One region of the Thioalkalivibrio sp. ALJ12 genome, then DNA from elsewhere that is predicted to be linked to it. Evidence: predicted binding sites of a transcription regulator. Region 1 holds the regulator's gene; each other region holds the start of a gene.

Region 1 (5,651 bases):
GAAACTCGCAAACAGCCGCATCGCGGCCAGTCAATGGCGCCAGATCGCGCTCGTAGTGCGGGTTGGGCAGACAGCGCACGTCGAACACGAAGTCGGAGTCCAGCGGGGCCCCGTGCTTGAACCCGAATGACTGAAAAAGCAGGGACAGGCGCTCCTCGCCCAGCAGCCCGACGCGGTCGCGCAGGGTGCGCGCGAGATCGTGCATCGACAGACGGGAGGTGTCCACGGTCAGATCCGCCTCGGCCGCAACATGGCCGAGCCAGTCACGTTCGCGCTCGATCGCGTCCACCAGTGGCACGCCGTCGCGCGCCAGTGGGTGTCGGCGCCGCGTCAGGTGATAGCGGCGCAGCAGGACCTCGCTGGAGGCCTGCAGAAACATCACCTCGACCTGCATCCCCTTGCCCCGGAGCTCGCGCAGGAGGTCGGCAAAGCCCTCGAGCGCCGTCAGCCCGCTGCGGACATCCACCCCGACCGCCAGATGCCGGTCTTCGTCCGCGTCGTAATCGCCACTGCGGACCTGTTCGATCAGCCCGGGCAGCAGCGGCAGCGGCAGGTTGTCGACACAGAAATAGCCGGCGTCCTCCAGCGTATGCAGGGCGACCGTCTTGCCGGAGCCCGACAGACCACTGACCAGCAGGAGTCGCATTCAGCCCTCCGGGTCCGGGTTGGGGACGGTGGTTGCAGGGATCGCGCGGTGGTACGGCGGCTCCTCGGGCTCGCCGCTCATCTGCCGGCGCTGACGTGCGCGCAGGTCGTCGCCGGCGACATAGCCCTGCATGTGCAACATGTGGTTGCGCACCGCCGCCTCGATCATCACCGCGATGTTGCGCCCCGGCGCGACCGGCAGGCTGATCAGCGGGATACGCAGCCCGAGGATGCCGATCTCCCCGCGGCGGCCATTCAGGCGGTCATCCGGCACCGGCGAGGGCTCGCCGTGGTCGCGCAGGTCGATAATCAGCCGCAGATACTTGCCGCCCTTGATCGCCGAATCCCCGTACATGGCGCGGACGTTCAGCACGCCCAGCCCGCGGACCTCGAGCAGATCCTGCAACAGGGCCGGGCAGTGTCCGCGCACGATATCCGGGGCGATGCGGGCAAACTCCGGTGCGTCGTCGGCGATCAGCCGGTGCCCGCGCGAGATCAGCTCGAGCGCCACCTCGCTCTTGCCCACGCTGGAGGCCCCGCTGATCAGCACGCCAATGCCGAGGATCTCCATGAACACGCCATGGCGCACCTCGAAATGGGCCAGCCGCTGCTGCAGGAAATAGCGCAGCAGGGAGATAATCTCGTGGCTGCTGGTCGAGGAGCACAAGATCAGCGGCAGCTGCTCATCGGGGACGTCCGGCATCTCCGAGAACGGGCAGGTGTCCTCGGCGAAGATCACCGCGGTCGTCCCGGTGCGGGCCATCTCCAGGATCAGTTGCTCGCGCTGATCATCGCTCAGCCGCGCGATATAGCGCGCCTCGAAATCGCCGATCACCTGGATACGGTTAGGCCGGATCAGGTTGAGGTGCCCGGCGAGGGGCAGGTCGTCGCCGTCACCGCCGACCAGGTTGCGATCCGGTGCGACCTGCTCGCCGTGTACGTAGCGCAGATCCAGGCGATTGCCCATCGCCTGGATCAGGACCTCTACGGTGATGTCGCGCGCGATGCCGCCCTCTCCCAGTGCCTCGTTCATGCACGAATCTCCGGCAGTGCTGGCACGGGGCGTCGTAAGAGAGAAAGTACTGCCGGGAGAGCCATGTTCAGGCGTCGCCGAAGGCCCGGGTCAGTTCGCGTTCCAGGGCGTCCGCGTCGCCGGCACGGCGCAGCGAGGCGATATTGTCGGGCTGCGAGAGACCGCGCGCCAGCTGCGCCAGCAGGTCCAGGTGCGCGCTGGTCGCCGCCTCGGGCACCAGCAGTGCGATCAGGATGTCCACGGGTTCGTGATCCATGGCGTCGAAGTCGACCCCCTGGTCCAGCCGCAGGACCGCGACCCGGGGGGCATCGAGCTCGGCCAGACGCCCATGCGGGATGGCCACGCCATGCCCCAGACCGGTGGAGCCAAGCTTCTCGCGGGCAGACAGGGCCTCGAAGATGGCCCCGCTGGCCGGGCCGGCGGACTCCTCGCCGCCGACGGCCAGCAACTCGGCCAGGGTCTCGAGCGCCCGTTTCTGGCTGGAACACTCGGGCTCCAGCCGGATACGGGCGCGGGTGATCAGCTCGGCAATGGTCATTGCGTTAAAGGGCCTGTTCGCGGTTGCGCTGGGCACCCTCGGCGCGGTGATGGTCCTTGACCTTTTCCTTGTGCTTGATCAGCTGACGATCCACCTTGTCGATCAGGCCATCAATCGCCGCATACATATCCTCGTGACTGGCTTCGGCGTGGATGTGATTGCCGCTGACCTGGAGATTGGCCTCCGCCTTGTTGTTCAGGTTCTGGTTTTTCTCGTGGGTCAGCACCACATGCACGTCGATCACTTTGTCGAAGTGGCGTTCCAGCTTCGCGAACTTTTCGTTCACGTAGTCGCGCAGGGCGTCGGTGATATCGACGTGATGGCCGGTCAGGTTGATCTGCATGGTCAGGCTCCTTTTTGCTTGGTTCCACTGGGCATACTCGCCATCTGCCGGCGTTCGCTGGAAGACGGTATGTGCATAGCCTCGCGGTACTTGGCCACGGTGCGTCGGGCCACATTAATGCCCCGATCCGACAGGATCTGGGCCAGTTTTGCATCACTCAGTGGCTTGTTCGGGGTCTCGCCACCAATCAATTCCCGAATCATGGCACGGATCGCGGTCGCCGAGCATTCGCCGCCATCGGCTGTGCCAACATGACTGGAAAAGAAGTACTTGAACTCGAATACCCCACGCGGGGTGTGCATGTATTTCTGTGTAGTCACCCTCGAGATGGTCGATTCGTGCATCTCCAGGGTCTCGGCGATATCGCGCAGGATCAGCGGTTGCATGGCAACCTCACCATGCTCGAGAAACCCCTGCTGGCGCACGACGATGGCCTGGGCGACCCGCAGCAGGGTGTCGTTCCGGCTGTGCAGGCTCTTCAGGAACCAGCGCGCCTCCTGCAACTGATCGCGCATAAACGCGCTATCACGCGCATCGGAGACCTGCCGCACCATGCCCGCATAGAGATCGTTGATGCGAATGCGCGGCGCAATCTCCGGGTTCAAGTCCACGCGCCAGCCATCGCGGTCATGGCGGACATAGACATCCGGCACCACATATTCCGAAGTGGACTCGCTGATCTGGGCACCGGGCCGCGGATTCAGGGTGCGGATCAGGTCCAGCGCCCGCGCCAGCTCGTCCGGGTCGCGCACGCCGGACTGGCGCTGCAGGGCTCGGTAGTCCCGCTTGGCCAGGCTCTCCATGCCGTTTTCCAGGATGGCTCGAGCCGCGTCACGCGCCGGGGCATCCGGCGCCAAATGGCGCAGCTGGATCTCCAGGCACTCGCGCAGGTCCCGCGCACCGACGCCCAGCGGGTCGCACTGCTGAATCCAGTGCAGCACCGCCTCGACCTCGTCGACCCCCACGGGCTCGTCTTCGCCCTGGCTGATCATCTCCGCCAGCGCCTCGAGTTCACTGTCCAGATAGCCGTCCGGGCTGATCGCGTCGATCAGCGCCGCCCCGATCCGTTGGTCTCGTGGGGTCAGGTGGCTCAGATGCAGCTGCCAGAGCAGGTGATCCTGCAGGCCCTCGTCCTCGCCGTCGGAGGTATTCTCCAGCGGGTCGCGGTCGTCCAGGCCGCGTGGGCTCGGGGCGGGCTCGTAGATGTCGTCCCAGCGACTGTCGGTGCTCAACTCCTCGGGGATCACGTCATCGCCAGCCGTGTCGGCCTGCATGCGATCCCCGTCGACCCGTTCGCCCCCTTCCTCCGGGCGCTCGGGCGGGGCCTCCTCGCCCTCGTCCTCCACCTGCTCGAGCATGGGGTTGCTTTCCAGCGCCTGCTGGATCTCCGCCTGCAACTCCAGCGTGGAAAGCTGCAGCAGACGGATCGCCTGTTGCAGCTGCGGGGTCATCGTCAGCGTCTGCCCCAGCTGCAGATTGAGCCCGGGTTTCAGCATCGCGGTTTGAGGTCCATGGTGACCATCAAGATCATCTTAAGGAAACACTGATCAATGTTCACAGTCGAAAGTTTTCTCCGAGATACACGCGGCGCACCTGGGGGTCGTCCAGCAGCTCCTGCGGGGTCCCGGCGCTCAGGATGCGGCCCTCACTAAGAATATAGGCCCTGTCGCAGATTCCGAGGGTCTCGCGCACGTTGTGGTCGGAAATCAGCACACCGATCCCGCGCTGGGCCAGATGCCCAATCACGGCCTGGATATCACCCACGGAAATCGGATCCACGCCGGCAAACGGTTCGTCCAGGCAGATAAAGCGCGGGTCACCGGCCAGTGCCCGCGCGATCTCGGCGCGGCGACGCTCGCCCCCGGACAGGGCAATCCCAGGGCTGTGGCGCACGGTCTCCAGCTGGAACTCCTCGATCAGGGCATCGCCGATGCGGCGTCGCTCGTGGCGGTCGAGCTCCGAGCGCAGCTCCAGCACCGCCTGCAGGTTGTCCCAAACACTCAGCCGACGGAAGATCGAGGCCTCCTGCGGCAGGTAGCCCAGCCCGGCTCGGGCCCGCGAATGAATCGGGGCCCGGGTGATGTCCCGGTCACCCAGCGTGATGCGGCCACGATTGGGCCGGATCAGGCCGACCAGGCTGTAGAAACAGGTGGTCTTGCCTGCGCCGTTCGGTCCCAGCAGGCCCACGACCTCCCCTGGTGCCAGATCGACGTCGACACGATCCAGCACCGTACGCTTGCCATAGCGCTTGGTCAGCTCGCGGCCGGTCAGATAGCCGGCCATCGGCGCAGATTCGCCACCGGCCGCGGCGGGCGCGCTGGTGTCGAGCTCGTTCATTCGTCGTCTTCGCGGGGCTGGATCCTGATACGTACACGCTCGTCATCGGCCTCGCCACGCTCGGCCTCGATCACATCCGTCTCCAGGTCGTAGACGATGCGCTTGCCGCGCGCTTCCTCGGCTGCCGTGACCACATGCGCCTGGTCGGTCAGGATCACCCGGTCCTCGTTCAGCAGGTAGTCGATGCGCAGCGCGGTGGCGATGCGCATCTCGCCCGTCTCCGGGTCCGGGGACTCCAGCCGCGCAGGCTCGCCGTGGGCCTCCATCTCGTAAGGGCGTCGGTCGCGGCTGCGCACATAGACCTTGTCGGCCTCCAGTGTCATGTCCCCGCGAATCACCACCACATCACCGGTATAAGTGCTTACGCCCCGCCGGTCGTCCATCTCCGCACGATCGGCGGTAATCTCCACCGGCAGGGGCTGCTGCTGGGCAATGACCGGCGCGGCCAGCAGCAACAAGGCACTGCCCAGCAGCACGGGCCATCCGGCCCGGGCGAGCGACGACCCACCACGTTCAGTCATTTGCGGCTTCCTCCTCGCCCGACTCGCTGTAGAGCGTGTACACGTCATGGAACAGCTCTATGGTATCCCCTCGCGAGTCGACGCGCAGACCCGTGCCCCGCTGGAAAAGGCCAGGCTGCTCCAGCGTCGACGGGGCATCGGAGGTGGCGATCATGGTGTCGGTCGCCACCTTCACATCGGCGGATTCAATCACCGTGCGCACGCGCTCGTCACGCTCGGGCTGCACCCCCCGCG
Region 2 (5,651 bases), 350 kb from region 1:
CTGGCCACCGCTGATGCCGACGGGACGCGGATTCTTTTCCTGGATCAAGGTCAGGCATTGCGCGAACCCCTGTCGGCCGAGGGCCCCGGAAGCCTCAACGCCCTGGGGGAGCGGGCCGCGAGCTGGCAGGCCCTGCACCCGGCGAGTGCGATGCCGGAGGCCACGGGCTATCGCCGCGGGGTGCTGCAGCAGCTATTGCGCGAACGCGCCGATGCCCTGGGCCAGACGCTGTTGGCCGACGAGCGGGAGACGCTGGACGCCGAACTCCACCACCAGAGCCTCTATCGTTTCGAGGATCTGCCGCTGGCCGGGAGCTACTGGCACTCGGTGCGGGTCTATTCGGAAGGGGCCGGGCTCGCGGATCTGGTGATGCCGCCGGCGCCGGTGCCCGCTTTCTGGCAGCTCGCGCGCATCGCATTGGCGATTGCGGTGGACGAGGCCGGCGAGATTCGAGCCGATGCCTACCGCGCGTTGCTTGCGGGCTACCATGCCAGACGCCCGTTGGCCGCGATCGAGCGCGGGGCCGCACCGACATTGCTGCGCCTGGCCGCACTGGACGACTGGATCGGTCGTCGCGAATCCGGCGCGACGGGCGAGGCCGAACGCCAGCGGCTCGTTGCGCTGCAGGGGCACGCCGCCCGTGTGCAGGGCATGTGGGTACGTGCCGCGTAGGTGGCTCGGGGGTTTCGGCCCAAGGAGATCGACGATGAACAAGGTCTGGGTGCTGTTTCTAGTCGCGATGTGCCTGCCGGCGCTCACCCAGGCCGAGGTCTATCGCTGGACTGACGACCAGGGCAATGTGCACTTTGGCGACCGTCCTCCCGAGGGCAGCGCCAGCGAGTCGGTCGATGTACGTGAGCCCATGCGCGGGGTGCCGCTCGAGGGTGCCCGAGAGATCCTTGAACGTCCGGTGCGGCCTCAGCAAGAGGAGGCCGATGCCAGTGGCTACGAACGCGTCGCGATTACGCAGCCGGAGGACGGGGCCGGCGTGCGTGCCAATGACGGCAATGTCACCGCCGAGGTGGCGCTGGAGCCCGCCCTGGATACCGAGGCCGGCCATCGCGTCGTCTGGCTGCTGAACGGCGAGGAGGCTGGCGACAGCACCGGCTCCAGTATCACCTTCGAGGGGCTCAACCGCGGCGAATACAGCCTGCAGGCGCGAGTAGAAGACGACGCCGGGCAGGAGCTCGCCAGCAGCGACACCATCCAGTTCAACGTGCTGCGCATCGCGATCCCGCGCGAACAGCAGCAACAACAGCGCCCGCAGCAATTCCCCCAGGGCGGCGCCCCGCAGGCCCCTCGGGCCCCCCAGGCCCCGCGCGCACCTCAGCCCCAGGTCCAGCAGATTCCGCAGAACTAGTCGGCCGCACCAACTCCGTGCGCATTCTGCCCCAATATGGTGCCGTATTTGCACTATAATGGGGCGGTGCTTGGTGATTGCCGCCACGGCCGCCTTGCCTGGGCGCTCTCCTGCCCGCGGATGATCCACCCTGTGCTGTGCCCCTGTTTGGCGCGATTCCTGCTTGAGGCCCGTTGATGAACAATCCTGTTGCCAAGCCCGCCCCAGCGCCATGGCCCTGGTGGGACGACCTGTCAACTGCCGTGCTGGTGACGGATGGCGAGCTGCGCCTGGTCAGCCTGAACAGTGCGGCCGAGGTCCTGCTGGGGCTTAGCCGCGAGCGTATCGTCGGCCACGGACTGGGGCAGTGCCTCAGGCTCGACCGCAGCCTGTCCAATCGGCTGCGGTCGGTGTTGTCACTCGATCAGCCGATTACCCTGCGCGCCCGACAGATGGAGCCACTGCGCGCCGAGCCCTTCCTGGCGGACATCACCATCACGCCTCTGCGCGGTGACGATGGCCGCGAGCCACAACTCTTGTTTGAACTTAACGCCATTGATCGCCATGAACGGATCAGTCGCGAGGAACAGCTGCAAAAGCAGCAGGCGATCACGCGTGCGGTGACCCGGGGGCTGGCCCACGAGATCAAGAACCCGCTGGGCGGCCTGCGCGGGGCGGCGCAGCTATTGGCCAGCGAGCTGGATGACGACGGGCTGAAGGAATACACCGGCATCATCATTCGCGAGGCGGACCGGCTGCGCAGCCTGGTCGATCGCATGCTGGGCCCGAACAACCTGCCCCGCCTCGAGGCCGTAAACCTCCACGAGGTGCTGGAGCACGTGCGCGGCCTGGTCAGTGTGCAACTGCCGCTGGGTCTGAAGATCCGCGGCGACTACGACCCGAGCATCCCGGATGTGCAGGCCGACCGCGACATGCTGGTGCAGGCCATCCTGAATCTGGTGCAGAACGCGGTGCAGGCGTTGAGCGAGGGCGGCGAGATCACCCTGGTCTCGCGCGTACTGCGCCAGTACACCATTTCCGGTCACCGCCACCGCCTGGTGGCACGCCTGAGCGTGCGCGACAACGGCCCGGGCATCCCGGAGGAGATCCGCGAGCGCATCTTCTTCCCGATGGTGACCGGCCGCGCCGCGGGCACCGGCCTGGGCCTGCCCATCGCCCAGAGCCTGATCCAGTTGCACAACGGACTCATTGAATGCCGTTCGCGACCGGGCAGCACCTCGTTCGACATCCTGCTGCCGATCGAACCCCAAAATGCCAAGGAGGCCGGCAACTGATGGACCCCATCGTCTGGATCATTGACGACGACGACTCGATCCGCTGGGTGCTGGATCGCGCCCTGCAGCGCGCCGGTATCAATGTGCGCGGGTTCGAGACGGCCGACGCGGCCTGGGCTGCGCTGGAGACTGACGAGGCCCCGGATACGGTGGTGGCCGACATCCGCATGCCGGGGCTGAACGGCCTCGATTTTCTCGCCCGTATGCAGACCCGCCCGGATCCGCCACCGGTCATCATCATGACGGCGTTTTCGGATCTCGAGAGCGCGGTCGGCGCTTACCAGACCGGGGCTTTCGAGTATCTGCCCAAGCCGTTCGATGTCGACGAGGCCGTGGCCCTTGTTCAGCGTGCGCTGGAGGCGCGGGCGACTGCGCAGCAAAATGCCGAGGGTGGCGCCAGGATCGAGGACACCCCCATCATCGGCGAGGCGCCGGCGATGCAGGAGATGTTCCGCGCGATCGGGCGTCTGTCGCGCAGCAATATCACCGTACTGATCAACGGCGAGTCCGGCACTGGCAAGGAGCTGGTCGCGAGGGCCCTGCACCAGCACAGCCCGCGGGCCGATCAGCCATTGATCGCGTTGAACACCGCCGCGATCCCGAAAGACCTGCTGGAGAGCGAGCTGTTCGGTCATGAGCGTGGCGCCTTTACCGGCGCCAGCCAGAGCCGCAAGGGCCGCTTTGAGCAGGCCGATGGCGGCACACTGTTCCTCGACGAGATCGGCGACATGCCGTTCGACCTGCAGACGCGTTTGCTGCGGGTGCTGGCGGACGGAACCTTCTATCGCGTCGGTGGGCATACCCCGATCCGGGTGGATGTGCGCATCATCGCCGCCACCCACCAGGACCTCGAGGAGCGCGTGCGCGCCGGGCTGTTCCGCGAGGATCTGTTCCATCGCCTGAACGTGATCCGTATCCATGTGCCGTCGTTGCGCGAGCGCCCGGAGGACATCCCGCTGCTGGTGCAGCACTTCATGGCCGAGGTGGCGTGCGAACTGGGGGTCGAGGCGAAGACCATGCGGCCGGAGGTGGTGCGCGAGCTGCAGCGTCTGCCCTGGCCGGGTAATGTTCGCCAGCTGGAGAACACCTGTCGCTGGCTGACGGTCATGGCCTCGGGACGTGAGGTGCACCTGGACGACCTTCCGGCCGAGCTGCATCAGGATGCGCCGCCCATGGAGACCCACGGAGGCCTGTCGGACGCGCAGATGGCCACGCCGCGTGACTGGACCAGCGAGCTGGCCCAGGTCGCTCGGCAGCACTGGCAACAGGGCGAGCGCGACCTGCTCGGCCGGGTTCTGCCACAACTGGAGCGTACGGTGATTCGCGAGGCGCTGAATGTGACCGGTGGGCATCGCCAGCAGGCCGCTGCCCTGCTGGGCTGGGGCCGCAACACCCTGACTCGCAAGATTCAGGAGCTGGGCATCGACGACGAGTAGGGCAGATCAGGTCGTGGGGTCTTCCGGGGCCGGGGCGGCGCAGGCGGAGATCGCGCTGTTGAGCTGCAGGCTCCCGGTCAGCTCGCTGACCTGCTGGATGCCGTGGCGATCCATGTAGTCGCGGATGCCGTCCAGGATCTTCGGCAGGCACAGCGGATCGTAGAACAGCCCGGTACCCACGCCCACGGTGCTGGCGCCCGCGATCAGGAATTCCAGCGCGTCGCGCGCATTCATCACGCCGCCCTGGCCGATGATCGGGACATTATGCGGTGCGGCCACCTGATAGACCTGCTGTACTTTCAGCAGCGCGATCGGCTTGATCGCCGGGCCGGAGAGTCCGCCCTGGTTGTTGCCGATCACCGCGCGGCGGTTTTCCACGTCGACGGCCATCCCCATCAGGGTGTTGATCACGGCAAACCCGTCGGTCCCGGCATCGATGCAGCGGCGGGCATTCTCGGCGATGTCGGTCTGGTTGGGCGACAGCTTGGTGATCAACGGCTTGGAGGTCACGGAGCGGCAGGCCTCGACCACGCGCGCCGACATCTCCGGGTCGTTGCCGAACGCCACGCCGCCTTCTTTCACGTTGGGGCAGGAGATATTGATCTCGATGGCATCGATCGGCGAGTCGTCGAAACGCCGGGTGACCTCGACGTACTCCTCGATCGTGGAGCCCGAGACGTTGGCGAAAAAGCGCGTCTCCTCGAAATCCAGTGCGGGCAGGATCTCGTCCACCACCCGGTCCACGCCCGGATTCTGCAGGCCGATCGCATTCAGCATGCCGTCGGGCGTCTCGTAGACGCGGTGCGGCGGGTTGCCCAGTCGCGCCTGGCCGGTCGTGCCCTTCAGGCAGATCGCACCCGCGTCGCGGTTGGAGAACCCGGCGACCCGGGTGTATTCCTCGCCAAAGCCGACACAGCCGGACAGCAGCACCAGCGGCGTGTTCAAATGCAGCCCGCAGAAATCAACGGCCAGCCGCGGATCGGTGCGCGAATCACTCATGCTTCACATCGTCCTTTATGAACCGGAAATCCCGCCGAACACGGGCAATATTATTCGTCTGGCGGCCAACACCGGGGCGGCGTTGCACCTGATCCATCCGCTCGGCTTCGAGCTGGATAGCGCCCGGGCGCGCCGCGCCGGGCTCGACTATCACGAGCTGGCCCGGGTGCAAGAGTATGACAGCCTCGAACGGTGGCGGGAATCGATCCGGCCGCAGCGCGAGTTCGCCCTGACCACGCGCGGGCAGGCCCGTTACGACCAGGCCGGGTTCCAGTCCGGTGATGCCCTGTTGTTTGGGCCGGAGACCCGCGGACTGCCCCAAGCGGTACTCGACGCACTGCCTCCCGAACAGCGATTGCGTCTGCCCATGCAGCCCGATAGCCGCAGCCTGAACCTCTCCAACGCGGTGGCCGTGGTCGTCTACGAGGCCTGGCGCCAACTCGGTTTTCCGGGCGGGGTCTAGGGTCCGATGTGCTGGGCAGGACGCCGTGCTTTGCTCTAAGCTCGAAGGCGTGGCTCACGGCTGCGGGACCCCCAGTTGGGTCTTCTGCGCGGCTCCAATAAGAAGGGGTTCGGGATTCA
Region 3 (5,651 bases), 180 kb from region 1:
CGTTGATGGTCGGCATCAGGCCGGAGCGCGCGGCCTCGCGGCGCATGGTCGTGACCGCCTCGCTCCAGGAGGCCCCCATTGCCAGCCGGCCCTCGATGGTGCGCCGCTCGCGCCAGACGGTCTGGGTCAGGCGGTCCAGCCCCAATGCAATACCGGTCATGGTATTGCCGAGCAGCATGCCCAGTAGCGGAATCGCGTACTGCGGCTCCCACCAGGGGGTTGGCCCGACCATGGTGGTCAGCGCCAGCACCGTGACCGCGAATGCCGAGATGAACATGGTCACGGTGCCGATCCCGTAGCCCCACAGCCCGGCGAAGCGGCGCTGCTGGCGCGCCATCACCTCGTAGCCGGCCACCGCGAGCATGACCACGGCCATCAGCGCCACCCAGCCAAGCTGCGCGTGGTCGAACAGCGTCTGCAGGATCAGCCCGACCAGCAGCAGCTGGATCACGGTACGCGCCCCGGCGATCAGCAGGCTGCGCCCCAGGCCCATGCGCGCCCAGACCGTCACCCCGGCCAGCGCGACGACCAGCAGCGCCGCCAGACTCAGATCGAACGGAGAAAGCGAGATCAGCTCCATACGGGGGCCTCCAGCTTGCCGTTGCTGATGGTCAGGATGCGTCCACCGAGGCGCTGGCGTTGCAGCGTGTCATGGCTGACCCAAAGGGCCGCCGCCTCTTCCTCCGCTAGATATGTGCGTACCGCGCGTTCGATGCGCCTAGTGTTTTCCAGATCAAGGTTGGCGGTGGGCTCGTCCAGCAGGAGGACACGCGGCTGGTTCAGCAATGCGCGCAACAGGCCCAGGCGCTGCTTCTCGCCGCTGGAGAGGCGTTCGACCTCCCAGTGCAGGGACTCTTCCGGAAGGGCAACCTGCTCCAGCAGGTGCAGCGCCGTCTCGCGCGAGAAATCGGCGGGTAGGTGCTCGTCCACGCGCTCGCTCCACCAGGCGGTCTCGGCCGGCACATAGGCGACCTGCCGGCGCCATTGCACCGGAGTCATCGAGTCGCGGGGCACACCAGCCAGGCGGACCTCGCCGGTATTCGGATCCAGGTCCGCCAGCGCGCGCAGCAGCAGAGACTTGCCGGAGCCTGAAGCACCGGTAAGCTGCACCAGCTCGCCGGGCTGGAGTTGCAGTTCCAGCGGGCCCAGGTGGGCCGTTTTCAGCTCATGTGCTTCGAACAGGCGATCCATGCTGGCGGTTCCGGTCAGGCGAAAGCGGAATCGTAACCGAACCCGCGGGGCTTCGCGGGGGCAAAAAAAGAGGGCGCCGGGGAGGCGCCCTGAAAGCCAACATCCTTGAGTCCTGGGAGACTGTTGCTGTCGGCGTCGGAGGAGACACTTTGGGGGTTCGACCCGGCCCTCCAGGCCGAACCCCTGCGCGCGTTTCGAGTGTTTACTGCTTCCCGGTGAATTCCGGGTAGGCCTCGAGGCCACACTCGGTGATGTCGGCACCGATATCCTCGTCCTCTTCGCTCAGGCGAATGCCCATCACCGCCTTCAGGATGGCCCAGACGATCAGGGAAGCCGTGAAGACGAAGGCGAAGATGGCGAGCAGGCCCGCGATCTGGCCGAAGAACGTCGCGTCCGGGTTGGACAGCAGCACCGCCATCACACCCCAGATACCGGCGGTACCGTGCGCGGAGATCGCCCCGACCGGGTCGTCGATCTTCAGCTTGTCCAGCGCGACGATCGAGAAGACCACGATCACGCCACCAATGGCACCGATGATCATCGCCAGGAACGGGCTGGGCATCAGCGGCTCGGCGGTGATGGACACCAGGCCCGCGACCGCGCCGTTCAGCGCCATGGTCAGATCGGCCTTGCCGAACACCAGACGAGTGGTGATCAGGGCAGCGATCACACCCCCGGCCGCGGCCAGGTTGGTGTTGGCGAACACGGCGGCCACGGCGTTGGCGGATTCGATGTCCGAGACCTTCAGCTCGGAGCCGCCATTGAAGCCGAACCAGCCCAACCACAGGATCAGCACGCCCAGAGTGGCCAACGGCATGTTGGAGCCCGGGATCGCGTTGATCTGGCCGTCCTTGCCGTACTTGCCCTTGCGCGCCCCAAGGAGCAGCACACCGGCCAGCGCCGCAGCGGCACCCGTGAAGTGGACGATGCCGGAACCGGCGTAGTCGAGGTAGCCGATCTGGTCGAGGAAGCCTTCGCCCCAGCTCCAGAAGCCCTGGATCGGGTAGATGAAGCCGGTCAGCACGACCGCAAAGGCGAGGAAGGCCCACAGCTTCATCCGTTCGGCTACGGCACCCGAGACGATGGACATCGCGGTCGCCACGAACACGACCTGGAAGAAGAAGTCGGCACGATCGGAGTAGTAGATGTCGCCATCACTACCCAGCACGTCACCCACGGCGTTGTCGCCCGTGATCAGGAAGCCCAGGCTCGGGATCACGGAGCTCAGGCCATCGCCGTACATAATGTTGTAGCCGATCAGCATGTACATGATGCTGGCGATCGAATACAGGGCGATATTCTTGGTCGCGATTTCGGCGACACTCTTGGTGCGCACCATCCCGGCCTCGAGCATGGTAAAGCCCGCGGCCATCCACATCACCAGTGCACCGGCCACCAGAAAATAAAAGGTGTCCATCGCATAGGCGAGTTCGACAACTTGTTGTTCAATTTCCATGATTGAAATTCCTCATTCGATGGAAGAGGGAAAACCCTTAAAGGGCTTCCGGGCCGGTCTCGCCCGTGCGAATACGCACGACCTGCTCCACCGGGGTGATAAAGATCTTGCCGTCGCCGATCTTGCCCGTACTGGCAGACTTGGAAATGGCCTCGACCACCTGATCGACCAGGTTTTCGTCGACAGCCACTTCCAGTTTCACCTTGGGCAGAAAATCGACCACGTATTCGGCGCCGCGATAGAGCTCGGTATGGCCGCGCTGACGACCAAAACCCTTTACTTCGGTCATGGTCATTCCTTGCACGCCGATCTCCGAGATCGCCTCGCGGACATCATCAAGCTTGAACGGCTTGATCACGGCGGTAATCATCTTCATGTCGGACTCCTTGAGCGGGGCCGCCTGAGGGCGGACCCGCAGTTACTTGAGTGGAAAAGCCGGGTTTAGAACGTCTTGGTCCAGCCCACCCAGGCGCCAACGTCCTCGTCGGACTCGTCGACGTATTCAAGGTTGAAGCTGAACTCGCCCCAGTCGCCCGCATCGCGGGTGAGGCTCGCGGTGTAGTGGGTGTAGTTGTCGTTCTCGTCGGTGTCGTCGAAGGTCTGGCGACCGACCAGGAAGCCGACGCTGTAGACATCCATGAACGGGATATCGAGGCCGCCGTAGTAGTAGGTGTCCTTGCGCTCCAGGGCGGAGTCGGAGCTGTCGGTGACGACGTGTGCAATACCGGCGTACAGACCGACCGGGCCGGTATCGAAACTCAGCTCGCCGTAGATCTCGCCGAAGTCGGCGCTCAGGGAACTGCCACCAGCACGGGCATCGGGGTAGGCGTAGTAGACGTAGCCAACGTCGTAGCCAAGACCGTTGTCAAAGTCATCGGCAAACCCGAGATACAAATCGAGCTCATAGCTCGTCTGGTCTTCGACACCTTCATCGTCAGTGCCAAAGTCCACATTCGAGACCCAGGTACCGACGTAGAAACCGGACGCATGTTCGTAATCAATGCCGCCCTGAATTGCGGCGCCATCATCGGTTTCGGAACCACCACGGAAGTAGTAGTTGGAGACTGCCCCAATGTTCACGGAAAGCTCCGCGGTGGCAGTAGAGGTAAAGGCCACACCACCGGTGGAGCCGACAGTGACGATGGCGGCGGCCAGCGCGGAACGAGTGAACTTCTTCATATTGTGTTCTCCCAGTTGTGCAATCGAGTGTCGCGTAGTCGACACCCGGTCCTTGCACAGGCCGTGCCATATCGGGAAAACGGAGCCAGATCGGCTTTTCACAACACCTGTTGCAGGTGAACGACGCCAGCACGCACAAAAGCGGTGCGCACTAAAAGTGCACACGCACCATATTGGGTCAAGGAATGATAAATCTGTGACCGGCCGCACGGCCGGGGTCGAGGCGAACTAGGACAGGAACCGACGCAAAGGGATCAGGTAGAGGCTGGCAGGGTGCCGCGTTCGACCACGATGCCGACCTCGGCCACACCGGCGACCGCGCCGGGCTTGCCCAGCTCGATGCGCACCCACGGGGTGCGAAACTCGGCCATCAGGGCCTCCGCGATCTCCTCGGCCAGGGATTCCAGCAGCGCGTGGGGTTCGCGCGTGACGATCGCGCGCACGGCATTGGCCACCGCCTCGTAATCGACCGTGTCCGTGATCTCGCCCGAGTGCGCAGCGATGCGCGTGTCGGTAGCTAGCTGGATATCAAAGCGCAGGGGGCGCTGGATGCGCTGCTCCCAATCATAGACGCCGACGACGGCATCAATGCGCAGATCCTTGAGGTAGATTCGATCCATCCCGTACCTTTGCGGTCCGGCCCTGGCGGCCGGCGCCTATCGTACTGGCTTGCCCACAGCAGGTACACCGAACCGGTATCATGGCGCGGCAGCTTCCCAAGGACATTCCTGATGCCCGAGCGCTTTCACGATCTGCCCTGGCCAGACAATCCGGAAGGGTCACCCCGAAAGGTCGGCGTGGAGATCGAGATGGCCGGCGTCTCGCTCGAACGCATGGCCGAGGCCATCCGCGCCGAGTTCGGCGGGCAGGTCCGCTGCGAAAGCCCGTTCGTCGCCCGGGTCTGCGATACGGACCAGGGTGATTTCCAGGTGGAGCTGGATGCCCGGGTACTGAAGGACCGGGCGTATCGCAGCCACCTGCGGCGGCTGGGCATCGAGCTCGACGACACCGACGAGGCGGCGCTCGACCGCTGGCTGGCCGATGCCGCCGGGCGCCTGGTACCGCACGAGATCGTCGCACCACCGATACCGGCCTCGGCGCTTCCCCGGCTGGATCGCGTTCGGGCCGCACTGCAGGAAGACGGTGCCCTTGGGACCGAGCGTTCGCTGCTCTACGCGTTCGGGCTGCAGCTCAATATCGAGGTCCACAGCACCGATGCCGCCTGGATCCTCGATGTCCTGCGGGCCTTCCTGCTGCTCTACGAGATGCTGACGAACGCGGGCGAGATCGACCTGGCCAGACGCCTGTCGCCCTACATCCGCGCATTCCCAGGCACCTTCGTCCGCGAGACCCTGAACCCGGACTTCCAGCCGGACCAGGGGGAACTGATTGACCACTACCTCGCGCACAACACCACGCGTAATCGGCCGCTGGACATGCTGCCGCTGTTTGCCGAACTGGATCAGGAGCGGATCGACGCGGCCCCGGTCGAACATGAGCTGGTCAAGGCCCGGCCCGCGTTCCACTATCGTCTGCCCAACTGCGAGATCGACGATCCCGAATGGAGCCTGGCCCACCCCTTTAACGGCTGGGTCGAAGTGGAACGGCTCGCCGCGGACCGGGAACGCCTGCAGCGGATGAGCCGTGAATACCTGGAACGCCCCACCCAGGCACTGGGTCGCTGGGCCGACGACTGGGCCAGGAAGCTGCGTGGCTGGTTCTGAGTACGACACCATGAGCAACGCCGGACCGGCGCGGCGTCCGGTGGTCGCGATCACAGGACCCGACCAGGGCGGAGGCCCCGCCTGGCTGTTCACCGCGCTGG
Region 4 (5,651 bases), on a different contig from region 1:
CCTGCCGGGTCGCAGTGCCACGCAGTGCGCCTGGGACGATCGCTACCGCATCATGGCCAACCTCGAAGCGCCGTCCGAGGTTATCTTTACCCGCGCCCTGGTCACCAACAAGGGACGCGGCTCGGTAGACTTGGGCTTTGACCGCTTCGAACTGCACGCCGACGGCGCCTGCCCGGATACGGTCGACAACGGGCCCGTCAGTTTCTGGATGACCTGGTACCAGAACCACCAGGCCATGGAGCCGGCGGCCGTCTCCAGCATCGAGGAGGCGCGGCGGCTGTACGCCGCCTCCGCCATGGACAGCAGCATGAAGATGGTTATGCGCTTCGACGGCGAGATGCGGGACGGCCAGCCCCACGGTCGCTTCCGACTGATCCAGACCAATCACGCACCCGAGATGCAGGGCATGCGCGGCGGCAGTGTCAGCAGCCATGCGCTGGGTTATGTCGAATTCGAGGCCGGCGAGCGGATCCGGCGGCTGATCGTGACCGAGATGGCCCACGGCGCCACCCTGGTCTACCTGGAACAGCCCCATGGCGAGGCGAACATGCTCAACTACTGGGTCCTGCACGGGGCCGGCATGCACATGGGCGACCATTACCCGACCAACGCCGCTGGCGAAATCGATGGCCTCTTCGTACGTATGCGCAGCAACGAGAGCCCACCCGAGATCAGCGCCTGCGTGCGCGGCAACCTGCCCGCCGAGCGTTCCGCCTGCGACTAGGCCACGCTGACGGCCGCGGGGCAGGACCTCCCGCCCTGCGCCGTTTCCCTCAAGCCCCGAAAAAAGCACCCGGCTCAATCACTGATGGGCCCGGACGTCTCGTTCCGGCGCATATGAACTACACTCCCGGAACAACCACTTATAGCTGCGTGTAAAGGCCCGGGCGCGAACCGGTAAAGGACCGTGACCGCGCCGCCATACCCGCCCTGCCGCAACAGGGTGCAAAGCCGGCCAGGAAGGCCAAAGGATGCCACGCAATGTCCAGGTTCGAGTCGGCTCAACCCCTGGCAGGCAATACCCGGTATTCCGACTACCTGGCTCGAACGACGCTCCGCGCCTGGGTCGGGATGTCCTTTGTCTCCGCGACACTGATCATCGTCGCAGGCCTGCTGCTCTCCTGGTTGATCCCGTACCTGGCGGGTGGCGCCGACAGCATCGTGCCGCACTTCTACTACGTGCCAATCCTGTTTGCCGCCGCGCGCTTTGGGCCCGGCGCCGCCCTCGTCGTGGCACTGGTGGCCGGCGTACTGGCCGGGCCCCTGACCTATGTGGACGTCGCCGCCGCCACCGCACAGGAGACCGAACGCTGGCTGACGCGCACCGCCTTCTTCGTCGGGATCGGGCAATTGATGGCCTGGCTGGTCATTCCCGCGCTGCATCCGGTCACCGAGGAACTGCGGCGCATGCGTCAGGAATTCGATATCCGCCGGGGCCTGAAACACAACGAGTTCTTTCTGCGCTACCAGCCGATCTACTCGATCCGCCAGCATCGATTCGTCGGGGTCGAGGCGCTGATCCGCTGGCAGCACCCGGCACACGGCGAGCTGACGCCGGCGGACTTTCTCGACGTGGCGGAGGACTCCTCGCTGATACACGACATCGGCGCGCAGGTGATCGCCGAGGCCTGCCGACAGACCGAGGAGTGGAAGACCCTTGCGCAGGTCCATGGCCGCGAACCCTGGTACACCGCGATCAATCTCTCCGCCCGCGACTTCATTCGCCCCGAACTCGCGTACGACGTCGCATCCGCGCTCAAGCGCCACCACCTGCCACCCGAACTCCTGACCATCGAACTCACCGAGACCGTGCTCGCGCTCGAGGACGCCGAACCCGCCCTCGAGGCGCTGAAGCACCTGGGGGTACAGCTCGCCATCGACGACTTCGGCACCGGGTATTCGTCCCTCGCCTATCTCAATCGGTTTCCGATCGATACGCTGAAGCTCGACCGCCAGCTTGTATCCAGCCTCGGCCACGACCCCTCGGCCGAAGACCTCGCACGAGGCATCGCACTGCTGGCCGGATCGCTCGGGCTGAAGACCGTTGCCGAGGGCATCGAGACCCGGGACCAGATCGGCCTGAGCGAGGAACTCGGGTTCGACCGCATCCAGGGGTTTTACTTCGCCCGGCCCCTGACCGCGGACGAAATCCCGTCCCTTCTGCTGATCGAGGAGGTTGACCCGGACCACCCGCCGACGCCGAGCGGCGCCCGGGCGTAGAAAACCCCGGTGGGCGGTTCGCCCACCGGGGTCCTGGGAGATAGCAGGCGTAGTGCTGGTGGAGGCTACGAGTCCCCCGCCACCTCGGCGAATTGCTCACCAAGATCGCTGTCGTTGTCGATCAGGTAAGCAATCTCCTGGTATTCCTTGACGGTCAGCCCTTCATCCTCGATTGCGGCGACCATCTCGTCGTTGGCCTCGTCGCGCAGCTCCTGGGCCCCCTCGCCTTCTGCTTCCGCGATGTCATCTGCGTATTCCGCGCGGATGTCCTGGGCCGCATCCGCAGCCGCCAGAAAGCTTTCCAGATCGCTTTCACTGACGTCCTCGGCGGACATTTCGGGATCATCGGTCCATTCCTGCTCGAACACATGCGGATCATCCGCTGCCACTGTGCCCGCACCACCCAATGCGAGCCCGAGAGCCAGGGCGATCGAATAAGTTGCACCGGTCTTGTGTCCCATTCTGCGCCTCCTGCTTCTTCAGATTGGTTGGATTGCGTTAGCCCGTCGCAATGAACGCGCCGTCTGACCCGTAGCGATGCAGCCTCCGTGCCAACATGGCCTGAATGCCGCATGCCGTGCCGCCAGGCGGTTTCCGCACCTGGATGCAGTGATCGGACGGGTCCCAATCACATCCAGAGGTGGGTCATTCAGACACATGCATCGCCCCGACCCGTGTCGCTCCGACTCACTCCCTGGGGCCGCCTCGTTCAACGCCGGCAAGGCCCTTCACCCACAAAAAAGCCCCGAGGCGCAATGCCACGGGGCCCGGCCGTTTGCGCTCGGCGCCTGGGTTAGCTTGACCCGAAGTACTCCCGCAGGAGCTGCGTCGTGCGCGCGGCCGGATCCTCGCGAATGCGACGTTCCTCGTCCGCCAGAATGGTAAACAGACCATCCAGTGCGTGGTCGGTCACATAGCGATCCAGGTCCACATCCAGATCGGCCAGGCCGGGGATACGGCTGGCTGCATCGCGCAGCGGCTGGTACACCCGGTACACCCCGGCACCCTCCATATGCTCGCGCACCACGGGCGCATAGCGCTCGCGCAGATCCGACTCGGACGCACCGCGCAGGTACTGGGTCGCGGCATCGTCATCACCGCGCAGTACCGCGTGCACGTCGGACGGCTGCATGCCCCGAATCGCACTCACAAACACCGGGGCCGCCTCCCGTGCGGCCGCCTCGGCGGCCCGGTTCATGCGCCGCTCGAGATCATCCACCTGGCTGCCCATGCCAGCGCTGCGCAGCACATCCCCGGCCTGCCGCAACTCCTGCGGCAGACCGATCCGTATGGCCTGGTTGCCCCAGTAGCCGTCTTCCTGCCCCGTCCGTTCCACGGTTCGTTCGGTGCCGACTCGAAGGGCCTCGCGGACCGCCTCTTCCGCCCGGTCACCACCACTCCCCTCGCCGTTCAAACCGAAGTCGCGGACATCCAGTCCGGCACAGGCCGAGAGAAAAAACGGCAGAAACAGCAACAACAAGAGCGGCGAATTACGCATGCGGACACTCCGACAGAATCATACGGGGCATGATACACATCACGCCTCGCATACCCCGTGCCCCGCTTGTCACATCCAGCACCGCGCCAGGCTTGCGATCCACCCGCGCATGCTCAATTGTTAAGGAAACACTGACTAATGGACACACTCGCGTTGGTACCCCAGGTTTGCCGAGGCAAGGCGCATCGTGCAGCGGGTAGAGGTACTACCCGCAAGCGGCGCAACGCAGGATCGGGGAACCTGGGGTACCAACCCCACAACTCAATAAACGAAGGGGCTCGGCCGCTCGTTGTTATCAAAAACGGGCGCGCGCACGGCGTTGCGGCTCCCTTGTGCAGAATGACTGCACGGCGGTCACCGCGCCTTGTTCGCACGCAAAAGCGACTCGAGCGCGAGCGTGTACATTAATCAGTGTTTCCTTGAGTGATATGACCCACAGACCGCGCCGCCAAAGACCCGCCCGCAAGCGCCTGTACGCTGCCGCCGTCCTGTTCGGCTTGCCGCTACTCGCGTTCATCGCCTGGGTCACATGGACGGAGCAGCACCCGGAGCAGGAGCGCGAGTTGCGTGTGGAGGTCCAGGACCGCCTGCACGAGTGGTTTCCGGAGGTCATGGAGCTACCCGACGAGCTTCGCGGCTTTGTCCCGCGATCCACGGTATTCGACGACAGCACCCGCCCCGAAGTCGTGATGCTGCACGGGCTCGACGAGCCCGGCGATATCTGGGACACGCTGGCGTCCGCCCTCGACACGGCCGGCATCAATGGCTGGGAGTTTCGCTACCCGAACGATCAGGCGATTGATCACAGCGCCGACCTCCTGGCCGAGTACTGGGAGACGCTGGAGGCCGAACAGCCCGTGATCCTGGTGGGCCACAGCATGGGCGGCCTGGTGATCCGCGACTTTGTCACCCGCTGGCGACACCCCATCGACGAGGCTCCGCGGGTCGAAGGGCCACCCATTGCCGGCGTAATCCTGGTCGCCACCCCGAACCAGGGCTCCGACTGGGCACGCCTGCGCGTCTGGCTCGAGGTGCGCGAATGGCTGGCCGACATACGTGAGCAACGCTTTTCGCTTTTCGCCGGTCTTCGCGACGGCACGGGCGCGGCCAAGATCGATCTGCGGCCCGACAGCGAGTTTCTGGCGGACCTGAATCAGCGCCCCTGGCCAGAGGACATTCCCGTGCGAATCATCGGCGGCGTGGTACCCGAGCCGACCCCGGCGATGGAGGCCAGCCTGCGATCCCTGAGCGAGCAGTTCGGCATCGAGGACTTGCCCGCGCGCATCGAAGAGTGGTGGGAGGACACCAGCGAAGGACTGGGAGACGGGGTCGTGCCGATCGATTCCCTGTCACTGGAGGGACACCCCGAACCCGAGATCCTGGAGGCCTCGCACCGCGGTCTCCTGGTTCCCGGCCCCCTGACGGAATACCCCCCCGCGGTCGAACCGATCCTGCATATCCTGTTCGACTGGCGGGACGAGGACCGGCCTGTCCCCGCGATTGACCCGCAGGACTAACGTCTCTCCAGCGCAGGGGTCAGATCCCCAGCTCCCGCAGGACCTTGTCGATGCGTGGCACCAGGTGCGCATGCGGCGAGTCCTTGCGTACCAGCAGATGCATCGAGGTCACGTCCAGCACGTTCGAGGAGGCCACCAGCCGACCCAGTGCATCCGCCTCGTCGGGATAGGCCCGCTTCAACTCCCGGATCGTGTGTTCCGTCACCTCACTCATGTTGATCAGCACGTCCCCCTCGCCGACCGCCAGACGTCGCAGATTCTCCGACAGCGTGCCCTCGCGCTGCACGTCCAGACCCTCCAGGTTGGCCTTGCCCCAGCCGTTCCCGGCGTAGTCCAGTACGCGGTATCCAGTAAAGTCCTCCAGCCGTTCCTTGGCCAGCAATTCGTCGCGCTCGGGGTGGTCCTCGCGCACGAAG

What was found. Region 1 encodes sigma-54, which starts transcription at its own class of promoters, with help from an activator protein. Its sites were predicted from a motif close to TGGCANGNTNCNTGCTT; they were not measured.
Region 2: the regulator sigma-54 is predicted to act here: its motif matches at 1,509-1,525, upstream of glnL (nitrogen regulation protein NR(II)).
Region 3: the regulator sigma-54 is predicted to act here: its motif matches at 3,879-3,895, upstream of F467_RS0103240 (TorF family putative porin).
Region 4: the regulator sigma-54 is predicted to act here: its motif matches at 2,758-2,774, upstream of F467_RS0110005 (DUF4168 domain-containing protein).

What each region holds. Positions count from the first base shown of each region.
Region 1 covers NZ_KB899538.1:860,264-865,914, reverse strand. Annotated here, with positions in the region: gene rapZ (RNase adapter RapZ) at 1-646, opposite strand, end outside; gene hprK (HPr(Ser) kinase/phosphatase) at 647-1,678, opposite strand; gene F467_RS0104115 (PTS sugar transporter subunit IIA) at 1,746-2,216, opposite strand; gene hpf (ribosome hibernation-promoting factor, HPF/YfiA family) at 2,221-2,559, opposite strand; gene F467_RS0104105 (RNA polymerase factor sigma-54) at 2,562-4,055, opposite strand; gene lptB (LPS export ABC transporter ATP-binding protein) at 4,114-4,842, opposite strand; gene lptA (lipopolysaccharide transport periplasmic protein LptA) at 4,893-5,417, opposite strand; gene lptC (LPS export ABC transporter periplasmic protein LptC) at 5,410-5,651, opposite strand, start outside.
Region 2 covers NZ_KB899538.1:514,421-520,071, forward strand. Annotated here, with positions in the region: gene F467_RS0102455 (hypothetical protein) at 1-672, shown strand, start outside; gene F467_RS0102460 (DUF4124 domain-containing protein) at 707-1,360, shown strand; gene glnL (nitrogen regulation protein NR(II)) at 1,537-2,634, shown strand; gene ntrC (nitrogen regulation protein NR(I)) at 2,634-4,070, shown strand; gene F467_RS0102475 (dihydroorotate dehydrogenase) at 4,077-5,069, opposite strand; gene F467_RS0102480 (tRNA (cytidine(34)-2'-O)-methyltransferase) at 5,068-5,532, shown strand; gene F467_RS0102485 (dienelactone hydrolase family protein) at 5,651-5,651, shown strand, end outside.
Region 3 covers NZ_KB899538.1:678,771-684,421, reverse strand. Annotated here, with positions in the region: gene fetB (iron export ABC transporter permease subunit FetB) at 1-580, opposite strand, end outside; gene F467_RS0103255 (ATP-binding cassette domain-containing protein) at 571-1,191, opposite strand; gene F467_RS0103250 (ammonium transporter) at 1,394-2,647, opposite strand; gene F467_RS0103245 (P-II family nitrogen regulator) at 2,685-3,023, opposite strand; gene F467_RS0103240 (TorF family putative porin) at 3,089-3,826, opposite strand; gene folB (dihydroneopterin aldolase) at 4,081-4,446, opposite strand; gene F467_RS0103230 (amidoligase family protein) at 4,558-5,550, shown strand; gene F467_RS0103225 (gamma-glutamyl-gamma-aminobutyrate hydrolase family protein) at 5,561-5,651, shown strand, end outside.
Region 4 covers NZ_KB899539.1:572,151-577,801, forward strand. Annotated here, with positions in the region: gene F467_RS0109995 (hypothetical protein) at 1-724, shown strand, start outside; gene F467_RS0110000 (bifunctional diguanylate cyclase/phosphodiesterase) at 982-2,220, shown strand; gene F467_RS0110005 (DUF4168 domain-containing protein) at 2,286-2,681, opposite strand; gene F467_RS0110010 (DUF4197 domain-containing protein) at 3,014-3,718, opposite strand; gene F467_RS0110015 (lecithin--cholesterol acyltransferase) at 4,147-5,235, shown strand; gene F467_RS0110020 (ABC transporter substrate-binding protein) at 5,255-5,651, opposite strand, start outside.